One region of the Paraclostridium tenue genome, then DNA from elsewhere that is predicted to be linked to it. Evidence: riboswitches for the same ligand, from Rfam matches in the RefSeq annotation. Region 1 holds a riboswitch; each other region holds the start of a gene.
What was found. A riboswitch is a leader RNA that binds a small molecule or an ion and turns the genes downstream of it on or off. The one in region 1 is predicted to bind cobalamin.
Positions count from the first base shown of each region.

Region 1 (4,877 bases):
GCATTTTGTAGATAAAGTTGTATATAGTATTATTGATGCTACTATAACATAAAATATTTTACTAAATGTAAATACACTAATTATTAAATTAGTTACTATAAATGTAGTTCCTACAGTTATAATCCACAATACAAATCCGCCCATTTTTAATTGTCCTGATGTCTTTGATATACTTCGTATTTTATTTTCTACAAATCTTATTAAATTTCCAATAAATCTAACTGGATGAGGAAAAGAATACGGATCCCCTATTATTAAATCCAGTATGTAGGCTAATGTCATTATAATTACAGTTAAACTATTCATCTCTACCACCTACAAATTTAATTATGGCATCTAAGTTATTATAAAAGTGGGTATGTAAATATGTAGCTAAAGTATTACCTTTTGAGTATCCTCCATCCCATTCATCTAATACTTTATTTCCTCTTTTTTTAATCATTTTATATGCACATGGTTCTTCACTATTAAATACTGAATGATGAAACTCGTGACCTTTTATTACATCTCCTTTTTTAGAAAGTATTGTATCTATTTTAGCAATTCCATCGCAATACCCAAATCTTTTTAAAGACTTAGTCATTTCACTAGTTCCTTTAAAAATCCCAACCATGTTAAATTCATCATTATTTGAATCTTTAAGCTTTTCTCCTAAATACATTAACCCTCCACACTCAGCATATATAGGTATATTCTTTTCATGAGCTTCTTTTATGGATTTTCTCATACTTTGATTTGCATCTAGTTCTTTTGCAAACAATTCTGGAAAACCTCCTCCTATATATATACAATCTGCTTTAGGCAAATGCTTATCATTAAGAGGGCTAAATTTTAAAATTTGTACACCCATTTGTTTTAATAGTTCTAAATTTTCTTTGTAATAGAAATTAAAAGCCTTATCATAAGCTATAGCTATTTTTTTATTTTCAAACTTTGGTAGATCACTTATATCAAAGTTGCTTTCAATTTCTTCACCTTCTGATATCTCAATTAATCTATCTATATTTATGTATTTTTCAATCTCATTTCCTAAATTATTAAACTTCTCTGTTAAGGAATCTATTTCTACACTTGGAACTAATCCTAAATGCCTTGATTCTAATGAAAATTTTTCATTAGGTGGAAAATATCCTAAGACTTCAATTTCACAATATGTTTCTATAGCTTCTTTTATAAGTTCATAGTGTCTTTGAGTTTTTACGTTATTCACTATTACACCTTTTATATTTACATCTTTATCAAGCTCTTTATATCCTAATACCATAGCAGCTGATGATGATGACATAGCCTTTCCATTTATAACTAATATAACTGGAGCTTTTAGTAATTTTGAAGTATATGAACTTGTACAAGCATTTAAGTCAATTCCAAATCCATCATAAAGACCCATTACACCTTCAATTACTGATATATCTGCATCTTTAGAAGCATTATTTACTATATATTTAATTTTTTCATCATCTAACATATAAGAATCTAAGTTTCTTGAATCTCTTTTAGTTATAAAAGTATGGTAAGATGGATCTATATAATCTGGTCCAACTTTATAAGGTTGTACTTTTAATTTTCTATTAGTTAGTGCTTGCATTATTCCTAGGGATATAGTAGTTTTACCCACTCCACTACTCGTTCCTGCTATTAATATTTTTTTCATAATTTCACCTAACCATTTATAATTTCATATATTTTATCTATATCTAGACATTGTCTTAATATATCTGCTAATTTGTCATATTCTTTATTCTTAAATTCTTCAAAAGAATTTATAGAACTCTCTACACCCTCTAATCCCTTTTTCTCTCTAACTGAATTTAGTAAACTTCTTGTAAACTTAACATCATCAAATATTCCATGAAGATAAGTCCCAACTACATTTCCTTTTTCATTTACACATCCTTCAACATATGAAGTTTCTTCATTTAATTTTTTTACTATAGTATTTAAAGGTTTATTAATTCCTTTACTTATCCCCATATGAATTTCATACCCTCTAACACTTTTATTTCCTAATAAACTTAAGTAACCACCTAAATTCTCATTTATTACAGCTTCTACTTGAGTAGTTACTTTTTCTTTTTCAAATATAGTTTCTATCTCTAAAAGACCAAGTCCATCTATTTCTTTTATAGACCCTTCAACTCCATCTGGATCATATATTTTTTTACCTAAAAGTTGATATCCTCCACAAATTCCAAATATTAATTTACCTTGTCTTTCTAAGTCTTTTATTTGCTTTTCTAATCCGCTCTCTCTTATATAAATTAAATCTTCTATTGTATTTTTGCTTCCTGGTATAATAACCATATCTGGATTTGATAAAGATTGTCCTTTTTCTACATATCTAATACTTACATCCTCTTGTATTTCTAGCATATGAGCATCTGTAAAATTAGACATATAAGGAGTTCTTATAATTTCAATATTTATATCATTTTGTCTAAATTGTTTATTAAATCTATCTGTCACACTATCTTCATCTTCTATATTTAAATCACTATAAGGAACAACTCCTAATACTGGAACTTTTATAATATCCTCTAGCATATCTATACCAGATTGTAAAAGTTCTACAGTTCCTCTAAATTTATTTATGATTACTCCTTTAACTCTAGCTCTTTCTTTTTCTTCTAATAAAAGCATAGTTCCTGCGATTGAAGCAAAAACTCCACCTCTATCAATATCAGCTACTAAAATTACTGGAGCATCTGCAATTTCAGCCATTCCCATATTAGCTATATCTTTATCTTTTAAATTTATTTCTGCACAACTACCCGCACCCTCTAAAATAACTACATCATATTCACTACTTAGATCTCCATATATACTTTTAAGCATAGAAGCTAATTCATCCTTATACCCATGATAAGTACTAGCACTCACATGGTCTAAGACTTTGCCTTTAACAATTACCTGACATCTATTTTTCCCAGCAGGCTTTAATAAAATAGGATTCATTCTAACATCTGGTTCAATACCACAAGCTTCGGCTTGAGTAACTTGAGCTCTCCCCATTTCTAATCCATCTTTAGTTATATATGAATTTAGTGCCATATTCTGAGATTTAAAAGGTACGACTCTATATCCATCTTGTTTTAATATTCTGCATAACCCTGCCGATAAAGTACTCTTACCAACATTAGAAGCTGTTCCTAAAAACATTAACGATTTACTCATATTATTAATCTCCTTAAATAACAAAAAATTCACTTCTTTAATTTTTTAACAACGTTTAAAATGCTCTACATTATTCAGATATGTGATTTGATAATTATTTTTATCTATAAATTGAAGATTTAAATTTATAGAAATATAAAAACCTATCCTCTAAAGGATAGGTTTTTAAAAATGCACATACTTCACCAATTTTTAAAATCCTTCACCCCGAAGATTTTATATTCATAAACTAGGCAGGTCTCCTGGCTAAACTTCAACCTACTTCTATTCCTTCCCGTAAATCGTCACAGTGGTGTCTAATAGTTTCGTCAGTATCACAGTAGCGGGGGCTGCGAAGGATTTTTACCTTCTTCCCTATTAATCTTCAATGAAGAACCTAATTTATGTTAATTTTATAAAATTTTTATGTATTCTTATTTATTTTAAGTTAAATGAGATGTATTATTTAGTGTTTGAATCACTGGAAATCCATCAACTATATCAATAATACTCACTGATGCATTATCTATTTTAAAATTCCAATGAAATTCATAAGTTTTCCCAATTAAGTAAGATATAATATTTCTTATAGTTCCTGCATGAGAACATATTAAAATAGTCTTATCTTTATTGCAACTTATTATTTTATCTATTTCTTCACGTACTCTATTATATGAGTCTATTAAACTTTCTCCATTAGGATATCTATAATTAAATCCTTGTGAAATTAACTTTTCAAATTCTTCTGGGTAATTTTTTTGTATAATGTCAAAATTAAACCCTTCGAAATCTCCAAAATTAATTTCTTTTAAACTTTCTTTTTCTATAATATTTATTCCTCTAGATTTTGATATTTCTAGTACAGTTTGTTTTGTTCTAGTCGATGTGGTTGTATATATAGAATCTATTTTTTCTTTTTCAAGAAATTCATTTAATTTAGCTATCTGTGATTTACCTAAATCACTTAGTTCACTATCTATATGACCTGATAAATTCCCATCTATATTATCATTAGTTGTTGCATGTCTTACTAGTATTAATCTAGACATTTATTCACCTCTTACTTTAATCCAAAAATTAAATATATATAGATCAAATACATTACTTCCATAAGCTCAGAAGTACATCCAAGTATATCTCCTGTTATCCCATCTATTTTAGAATATATATATCTTACAAAACATCTTGATAATATAATCATTATAGGTATGAACGCTATTACTTTAATTAAATCTAATGAATTTAAGTTAAATAAAGTAATACCCATAATTATTATTAATATAACTGTATACACTATTCCAGTTAATATCATTTTTAAAGAAGGCTTGCCTATAAATACATTACCCATTCCATTTTTTCTTGGAGTTACACTTTTATAGCAAGCTATTACAATTGCCATTCTCGCAAATGCCGGCATAAATATTAAATTATATAATTGTCCTGATTGTACAATTGAATATATTAATCCAAGTTTCATCAACATTAAAAATAATACTGATAGCATTGCATTTGTTCCTAATCGTGAATCTTTCATTATCTCTAATATTTTTTCTTTATCTCTATAACTATATATACCGTCAAATGTATCTCCTACACCATCTAAATGAAGACCTCCAGTTAATATCACTGTAGATATCAAAATATTTACAGAAGTTATATAGCTATCAAATAAAAAACTTGATACTAATCCAATTATAAAATATAAAATTCCCAACACAAATCCT
Region 1 is NZ_BAAACP010000024.1:17,810-22,686, forward strand. It holds gene ABFX13_RS13330 (cobalamin biosynthesis protein) at 1-306, opposite strand, end outside; gene ABFX13_RS13335 (cobyrinic acid a,c-diamide synthase CobB) at 299-1,654, opposite strand; gene ABFX13_RS13340 (cobyric acid synthase) at 1,663-3,174, opposite strand; cobalamin riboswitch at 3,390-3,569, opposite strand; gene ABFX13_RS13345 (histidine phosphatase family protein) at 3,597-4,202, opposite strand; gene cobS (adenosylcobinamide-GDP ribazoletransferase) at 4,214-4,877, opposite strand, start outside.

Region 2 (4,877 bases), on a different contig from region 1:
GACCAGGAATACCTTGAGGGCCAGTAATACCCTGAGGGCCTATAGGGCCTTGTTCACCTTGAGGACCAGTAGGACCAGGAATGCCTTGGGGGCCAGGAATACCTTGAATACCTTGAATGCCTTGCTCGCCTATAGGACCAGTAGCACCAATAGGGCCGGTAACACCTTGAATACCTTGTTCACCTTGAGGACCAGTAGGGCCAATAGGGCCAGTAACACCTTGAATACCTTGTTCACCCTGAGGACCAGTAGGACCAGGAACGCCTTGAATACCTTGTTCACCTTGAGGTCCAGTAGCGCCTTCGGGACCAGTAGCACCTTGTAAACCTTGAGGACCAGTAGGACCAATAGGGCCAGGAACGCCTTGAATACCTTGCTCACCTTGAGGACCAGTAGGGCCAATAGACCCAGGAATACCTTGAATGCCTTGAGGACCTTGAGACCCAGTAGGACCTTGAGGTCCAGGAATACCTTGAATGCCTTGTTCACCTTGAGGTCCAGTAACACCTATAGGGCCTTGAATACCCTGTTCTCCTTGAGGACCAGTAGGGCCAGGAATGCCTTGTTCACCCTGAGGTCCAGTAGGACCGGTAATACCTTGAGGACCCTGAGGACCTTGTAAATTATTACCATAATAATTAGACTTAGATGAATTACTATAGTAATTATCATAGTTATAGTAATCATTATTTTGTTTGTATTGGTAATAATCATTGTCGTATGCGGAGCTGTAATAATTATCATAATCCTTTGATTTATAGCCGTTATTATAATATTTTGGGTTGTCGTAATAATTGTATTTATAATTTTCATTACTATAATAATTTTCTTTATATCTGTTATCAGTTGGTCCTCTGGATAATGTATTTTTCTCCATAAAATCTCACCTTTTTATGATTTAATATTTGTTACAGTTTTAATATATGAATTTCTAAAATAATATGTGATTAATTTTTACATAGGCTGTATAAATATAAGGAAATATAAATTAATATTTTATATTTATAAAATTTATTGGAAAAATATTGATAAATTAACAAGTTAAACATTTTTAGAAATATACAAATTAATATAATAAAAAATTTTGTTGGCAAAATTGTTAATAAGATGATAAAGTAGTATTAGTTAATTTTATAAATTAAAAAAATTAGAGGAATATAAAGATATTTATAGAATTAATAAATATGTGATAAATTAAATATGTCTATTGTAGGTTTTTAGAAATAAAATTAAAAGGGAAAGAGGTTAAAATCCTCTGCAGTCCCCGCTACTGTAAGGTTGATGAAACTTTCAAATACCACTGTAATATATATTATGGGAAGGGAAAGTAGTAAAATGAAGCCAAGCCAGGAGACCTGCCTACAGTAATTAAATTAGTTTCTTCGGGATGAAGGAAAATAATTAAAAAATTAATATCTTAGCTTTTTATAGGCTTGGGTATTATTTATGATGTTATTTAAATCCTAATCCAAAAATTAGGATTTTTTTTGTACCTGATAAACTTAAAAACTATATTTAAATTTATAAATTAATTTATCACAAAAATTTATATTATTTATAATAAAAAGTGAGGTACTAAAATGAATTATTTAACACTATCTTTAGTAGCAGGTGTTTTAATTGTACTCTTAAACCCTACTACAGCAAGAGCTATGCATATTATGGAAGGATTTTTACCAGTAAAATGGTCAATACTTTGGACAATAGTATTTATTCCATTTTTCGTATATGGATTAAAGGCAATTAATGAAATAGTTAAAAAAGATCCAAAGAAAAAGGTATTATTAGCACTAGCAGGAGCTTTTGTATTTGTATTATCAGCACTAAAAATACCATCATTAACAGGTAGTTGTTCACACCCTACTGGAGTAGGACTAGGAGCAATATTATTTGGACCAGCGGTTATGGCTGTAATAGGAACAATAGCATTATTATTCCAAGCAATATTGCTTGCACATGGTGGGCTTACTACATTAGGAGCTAATGCTTTTTCAATGGCAATAGTTGGACCTATAGTTTCATATTTAATATTTAAGTTTTGTAGAAAAAGAAATTTAAGTATTGGTGTGAGTGTATTTTTAGCAGCAGCATTAGGTGATTTAGCTACATATACTGTTACAGCAATACAATTAGCACTAGCATTTCCTGATCCTGCAGGAGGAGTATTTGGATCTGCAGTTAAGTTCTTAGGAGTATTTTTCACTACTCAAATACCTATAGCTATAGCAGAAGGATTATTAACTACTTTAGTATATAATTTAATAACACAAAATAATGAAGAAGGAGTTGAAGATGATGAGTGCAAATTCGAAAACTAAAACTAAAAACTTTATGTTACTTGCTTTAACAATAATACTTATAATAACTCCTCTACTGTTAAATTCTAAAGCTGAGTATGGGGGAGCTGATGGAGAAGCAGAAGGTTTAATTTCTGAAATAAACCCAGATTATAAACCATGGTTTAGTAGTTTATACGAACCACCTAGTGGAGAAATAGAAAGTTTATTATTTTCTACACAAGCAGCAATAGGAGCTGGATTTATAGGATATTATTTAGGTTCAAGAAAAGGCAAAAAAAGTAAATGCTAGAAATTGATAAATGTGCTTATAATAGTAATCTAACAAATGTTGATCCAATGATTAAAGTAGGTGTTACTTTTATTTTTATGGTAATTTCTTTAATTACTAATAGTATTAGTCTACATTTATTAATAATGTTATTTATAAGCATGTTAATTGTGTTTTTAGCAAGAGTTGATATTAAATTGTACATAAAGTGTTTAAAGATACCTATATATTTTTTAGTTATAGGAACCTTGCTTAATTTAGTTAATATATCTTTTGAAGATAAAGATTTTATATTTAATATAAAAATATTTAGTTTTTATATAGGGACAACTAAATTTGCAATTGAGAATTCTATACATATATTACTAAGAGCTATGAGCTCGGTTATATCTATTTATTTTTTAATACTTACTACTCCATTTAATCAGTTAATAATTATATTTAAAAAGTTACATATTCCAGATACATTATTAGAACTTATGGTTTTAATGTATAGATTTATATTTATCTTCTTAGAAGAAGTAAAAAATATATATAAATCACAGCAATTAAAATTTGGGTATACAAATTTAAAAAACTCGTATAATTCAACAGCACTACTTATAAAAGTCTTGTTTTTTAGAATGATGAAAAGATACGAGGAGATGAGTATGACTTTAGATATAAAGTTGTATGATGGGAAATTTCATATATAGGAGAGAACTATGTTTAAGGTAAGTAATTTAGCATACAAGTACGATAAATCAAATAAAGCAATAGATAATATAAGTTTAGATTTCTCAAATGGTAATATGATTGGAATAATTGGAGCAAATGGTTCTGGAAAATCCACTTTGTTTATGAATTTAATGGGTATTTTAAAGCCATCTGATGGAAAGATATTTTATAATAATAAAGAATTAAGTTATAAGAAAAAAGATTTATATAACTTAAGAAAAGAAGTAGGTATAGTATTTCAAGACCCTGATAAGCAAATATTTTATTCAAGAGTATATGATGATGTTGCTTTTTCTTTAAGAAACATTGGTTTGGATGAAAAAGAAGTAGATAAAAAAGTACATAGAGCATTAGAGCTTGTTAATGCCCTAGCTTTAATAAATAAGCCAGTACATTTTTTAAGTTATGGTCAGAAAAAGAGAATAGCAATAGCATCTGTAATAGCTATGGAAAATAAAGTAGTTCTTTTAGATGAACCAACAGCAGGACTTGATCCTGAAAGTACAAAGGCCATAGTAAAAATATTAAAAGATTTATGTAATAAAGGAATTAAAATAGCTATATCAAGTCATGATATGGATTTGATATATGAAATTTGTGATTACATATATGTGCTTAATAAAGGAAATGTAGTAATAGAAGGAGATTGTAAAACTGTATTTAAAGAAGATAAAGCTATAGTAAATGCTGGATTAAATCTTCCTTGGCTTGTAAAAGTTCATAAAAATATGAATTTACCTTTATTTAAAAAAGAAGAAGAACTTTATAAATATTTTAATAGCTTAAAAAATGATAGTTCTGCAAATGTTTAATATTTTGATTAAAAAATTCTTAGATTTTTTCTAAGAATTTTTTTTGTTTTATACAAAATTAATATATAGTATATACTAAATGCTGAATATTATTAAAAAATATGATTTTTTTATAAAAACAGTTGCATAAAAAAGAAAAAAAGTATATAGTATAACATATAAGGAAGAAATTGAATAAATAATACACACTAAATAATGATGGAGGTAATGTTAATGTGCACTTTAATAGCATATGGAAGTAATAATGGAATAACTAAAAATTTAGCAATGTCTTTATCAGAAAAATTAGATTCAGAGGTTGATGTTAGAAATACAAAATATAATTCATCTTTTTATTTAGATAAATATGATAATATCTTAATAGGTATAAACTTAGTTAATGGAGAAATATCTAATGAAATTAAAAAATTTATAGAAAATAATATAGAAGATTTTCAATTTAAAAAATTAGGATTTTTCACTATAAATAAAGATAATAACCAAATAAATAAAATAGATACAAGTTTACCTAAAGAGTTTAAAAATTTAATAGGCTTTGAAGGTCATTTTAGTAAAGAATATTTTGAGGAAATGAATTCTTTTGTAGAAACATTAAATCAAAAATTAGCATAACTTGTAGATATTAATAAATGCCTATAATGTCTTATATAAAATATATATTCTAATGAATCACTAGCCATAATTATGGTTAGTGATTTTTAATTTTAAAAATGGGTATTATATAAGTAGTTAAATTGTAGATATAATACTTTCAATATATTATTATATAAATAGAGTAAA
Region 2 is NZ_BAAACP010000016.1:28,838-33,714, forward strand. It holds gene ABFX13_RS11840 (collagen-like domain-containing protein) at 1-877, opposite strand, end outside; cobalamin riboswitch at 1,195-1,377, shown strand; gene ABFX13_RS11845 (energy-coupling factor ABC transporter permease) at 1,581-2,318, shown strand; gene ABFX13_RS11850 (energy-coupling factor ABC transporter substrate-binding protein) at 2,296-2,589, shown strand; gene cbiQ (cobalt ECF transporter T component CbiQ) at 2,583-3,263, shown strand; gene ABFX13_RS11860 (energy-coupling factor ABC transporter ATP-binding protein) at 3,273-4,097, shown strand; gene ABFX13_RS11865 (flavodoxin domain-containing protein) at 4,311-4,709, shown strand.
Region 2: linked by a shared signal. The riboswitch ahead of ABFX13_RS11845 (energy-coupling factor ABC transporter permease) and the one ahead of ABFX13_RS13340 (cobyric acid synthase) in region 1 are both predicted to bind cobalamin.

Region 3 (4,877 bases), on a different contig from region 1:
CTATTTTTTCTTCTAATTTTGAATTTTCAACTTCTACATAATTGATATAGCAAGGTTTTGAATAACTTGAGTTATTGATTAATCCTCTTAATTCATCAATTGCTAAAGAGTTATCCACAGTGTTATCAACTATTTTGACACCGTTTTCACCAATTTTCTGAATGTTTATCCACATTTCCTTCAACTTGTTAACATTTTCTGTGTATATATAATATCCATTTATAGCCCCTATAGATGTTCCAGCTATAGCATCAAATTTTATTCCTTTTTCATATAATCCATATATAACTCCAGCTTGAAATGCTCCTTTAGCCCCTCCGCCTGCTAGGCATAACCCTGTCTTCATCTAAAATCACTCCTATTCTTTTTCCTATATTTATTTTCATTAATGATTATAGGGGATGTCTAAAAGTAAAATACTTTTTATACATCCCCTAACTTTAACTTTTTTTATTAATTTTATAATTCATAAAATGTTTTAAAAGTCTTATATATATCTATATGATCTTCTACACATCCTAGTTCTCTTATAGAATGCATAGCAAGTATCGGACTTCCTACATCTACTGATGGTATATCTATATGTGTTGATGATATAGGTCCTATTGTACTTCCACCTCTTACATCAGATCTATTAACAAATTCTTGGCAGTTAACTCCAGCTTCTTTACATATAGATTTATAAACAGCTGTAGATTGACTATCACTTGTATATGCTTGATTTGCATTTATTTTTATAACTGGTCCTTTACCCATAACTGGTCTATTTGTTGGATCATGTTTTTCTGAAACATTAGGATGAACAGCATGTGCAAGATCAGCAGATATTATAAATGAAGAATATAAACTTCTAAAGAATTCTTCTCTACTTTGCCCTAAACATAAAGATATTCTTTCTAATACATTTATTAGCATATTAGAATCTGCTCCTTGCTTAGTTGAACTTCCTACTTCTTCATTGTCAAATACCGATACTACATTAACGCCTCTTGAAGGTTTAGAATCTATTAATGCATGTAAACTAGCATGTGCCATAGATAAATTATCTAGTCTTCCACAAGATATCATTTCTTCATTTGGTCCTATTAGCATCCCTTTTTCATATTCATATAAAAATAAATCAAAATCAAGTATTTCCTCTACTTTTCTTCCTAACTCATTAGCTATAGTTTTTATTAAGAAATTATCTTTTTCTAATGTATCATTTAATAATCCTACTAATGGCAACATATCCTTTTGCTTATTTAAAGCTACGCCTTCATTTACTTGTCTATTCATGTGTATAGCTAAATTAGGTATTATACATATAGGTCTATTTATATTTATTAAAGTTTCAACAGGTCTTAGTATATCTTCTCCTTTTAATATAACTCTACCTGCTATAGCTAGTGGTCTATCTAACCAAGTGTTTAATATAGGTCCTCCATAGCATTCTGTATTTAATTTTAAATAAGTTTTTTCAACTTCCATCTCTGGATTTGGTTTAATTCTAAATGAAGGTGAATCTGAATGAGAACCTATTATTCTAAATCCATCTTCTTTTAAATTATCAGTATCAACAGTAAAAGCTATTATAGCTGATGAATTTTTAGTTGTGTAATACTTTCCGCCTTTTTCTATAGTCCACTTGTCTCTAGCATCAAGTTTTTTAAATCCATTCAATCTTAATAATTCCTCTGAGGTTTCTACTGAATGAAAAGCTGTTGGACTTTTCTCTATAAACCCGATTAAATTTCTAGCAAATTCTTTTGAATTCATATTAAATCCCCCTTAATTATATTAAATTTTATAGTAAATCTAATGTAGTGTATTCTTTATTTATTTTCTTTATACCTTGATTATTAAAAGCTATTGTTAAATCAGAACCAGAAGCTGCCACTACAGTTCCTACCCCAAACTTAGGATGATGAACCTTAGAACCTAATTTTATATCATCAACATTTGATTCAGTTTTACTTTCTTTTATAGTAGCATTAACTTTACTTGCAACATTCGCCTTATTCATAGACTTCATATATTTTTGCTTATACTTATCTAATATATTGTAATTTGCTTTAGAATAACTTAACTCATGCTCATCTTTATTTAATTTCTCTATACATTCTTCTGGTAATTCCTCCATAAATCTTGATTGTATAGATGGATTAGTTTTTCCATAAAGAGTTCTTTTCTTTGTAAGTGTCATATATAACTCTTTTTTAGCTCTTGTTATACCAACGTAACAAAGTCTTCTTTCCTCTTCTATATCTGACTCACTCATAGATCTTACAGCTCTTGATATTGGGAATAATCCTTCTTCCATACCAACTAAATAAACTACAGGAAACTCTAGTCCTTTAGATGTATGTATAGTCATAAGAGATACTCTATCGTCTTCTTCATCATCACTTTCTGAAGAAGTAAGAGCTACATTAGTTAAGAAAGTTTCTAAGTCTTTTTCTTCACTAGTATTTTCAAATTCTATAGCTATAGATATAAACTCTTTTAAGTTATCTATTCTATCTTGAGATTCTTCACTTTTATCTTTTTCAAGTTCATCTAAATACCCTGTAACATCAAGTACCTTTTCTATAAGCTTACTTACAGAATAAGCATCCTTTATTACTCTAAGTGTTCCTATTAAATCTACAAATCCATTTATATTCGCTCTAGCCTTTGTAGATATATCTGAATTAGTATCTACATCTAAAAGTACAGAGAATATACTTTCTTGTCTTAAACTTGCTCTATCTTCTATTTTTTCTATAGTTCTAAGTCCAATTCCTCTTTTAGGTACATTTATTATTCTTTTTAAAGATATATCATCTTGTACATTTTGAAGAACTCTTAAATAAGCAACTAAATCCTTTATCTCTTTTCTTTCATAGAATTTAGTACCACCATATATATTATAAGGTATTTGACTTCTATTTAAAGCATCTTCTATAGCACGTGCCTGTGCATTTGCTCTGTATAGTACTGCAAAATCTTTGAAAGGTTTATTTTCTTTTCTATGGATTCTCCATATATTATCAGCTACAAAATCAGCTTCTTCCATTTCATCATTTGCAACTTGTATCTTTATTTTTTCTCCTTCTTTTTGCTCACTCCACAGTTTTTTTCTTTTTCTTTCTATATTGTTAGATATAACTGTATTTGCAGCATCTAATATAACTTGAGTTGATCTATAATTTTGTTCTAATTTTACAACATGAACATCTTCATAATCTCTTTCAAATTCAAGTATATTTCTTATATCTGCACCTCTCCAACCATATATACTTTGATCATCGTCTCCAACAACACATATATTTTGATGCTCTTTAGCTAATAATTTTATAAACTCATATTGAGCTTTGCTTGTATCTTGATACTCATCAACCATTATATATTTAAATTTATTTCTATAATAAGCTAGTACACTTTCTTCAGTCTTTAATAATTCTACTGTTTTTATTATTAAGTCATCAAAGTCAAGTGCACTATTTCTTTTTAATCTATCTTGATAAAGTGTATATACATCAGCAATTTTACTCATCCTAGCATCATGTCTATGCATATCCTTATACTCTTTAGGAGTTAGTAATTTATCTTTTGCTCCAGATATATAACTTATAACAACCTTAGGCTCAAATGCCTTATCACTTAAATTAAGTTCTTTTAAACAATCTTTAACTAAAGTTACTTGGTCTGAACTATCATATATAACAAAAGATCTATTATATCCTATTCTATTTATATCTTTTCTAAGAATTCTAACACAGCATGAATGGAAAGTTGTTATCCACATATCTTTTACATCTGAATCTATAGTTTCTTCAACTCTTTCCTTCATTTCATTTGCTGCTTTATTTGTAAATGTTATTGCTAATATATTACTAGGATGTACTCCTTTATTTTTCATAAGATGAGCTATTCTAGTTGTTAAAACTCTCGTTTTTCCAGATCCAGCTCCTGCTAATATAAGTACTGGTCCTTCTGTTTTAAGTACCGCTTCTTTTTGGGCGGGGTTTAGTGAATCTATATCCATTAATTACCTCCTACAGTCAATGTTATATGTATATTTTAATCTATTATCTATATTAATTCAAATTTATTAATACTACATATTAATGATATCCATAATTTGTAATATTTAAAATCATACCCACTTTATAATTAAATAAAAACTCCTTAGATTTTATCTAAGGAGTTAAAGTTAGGCTAAAATATAATTTTTTTATTTATATTAATCTAATAAGATTAGGGGCTTAATTATATATTAGAATTTAAAATAAAAAAATCCTAATATTGGGATTAGGATTAATATAACTTAATAATTAATATACAAAATAGTCATGGTCGACTTACGTACATAATCTTTAAACTATTTTCCTTCACCCCGAAGAAATTAATTTATATATTATAGGCAGGTATCCTGGCTTAGCTTCATCTTACTACTTTCCCTTCCCATAACTTATATTAAGTCACAGTGGTATCAAAAGTTTCATCAGCATAACAGTAGCGGGGGCTGCAGAGGATTTTAACCTCTTTCCCTATTAATTTTATAAACAAAACCTATAATATTAAAATATTAAATTTTCATCATATTTAACAATATTCTATAAAAATATTAACATTCCTTTATTTAAATTTAAATCCTTATATTCTAATCATATTATATTTAAACTAGTATTATTACAATATAAAGATATTTATTCCTTTAAATATATCTACTAATTTAATTTCTTATACATCATCCAACGACTAAAATTACCTATTTAGTCGTTGGATAATGCAATTTATACTTTCTATTTACTTTAATATATTGAAAATAAATAAGGAAGAAACCTATTTAGATTTCTTCCTTTATATATTATTTTCCAAAATGTCTATTTAATAATCCTAAGAATGCTTTA
Region 3 is NZ_BAAACP010000006.1:103-4,979, reverse strand. It holds gene ABFX13_RS05885 (patatin-like phospholipase family protein) at 1-346, opposite strand, end outside; gene ABFX13_RS05880 (M18 family aminopeptidase) at 460-1,758, opposite strand; gene pcrA (DNA helicase PcrA) at 1,787-4,009, opposite strand; cobalamin riboswitch at 4,370-4,555, opposite strand; partial or broken gene ABFX13_RS05870 (NADH peroxidase) at 4,835-4,877, opposite strand, start outside.
Region 3: linked by a shared signal. The riboswitch ahead of pcrA (DNA helicase PcrA) and the one ahead of ABFX13_RS13340 (cobyric acid synthase) in region 1 are both predicted to bind cobalamin.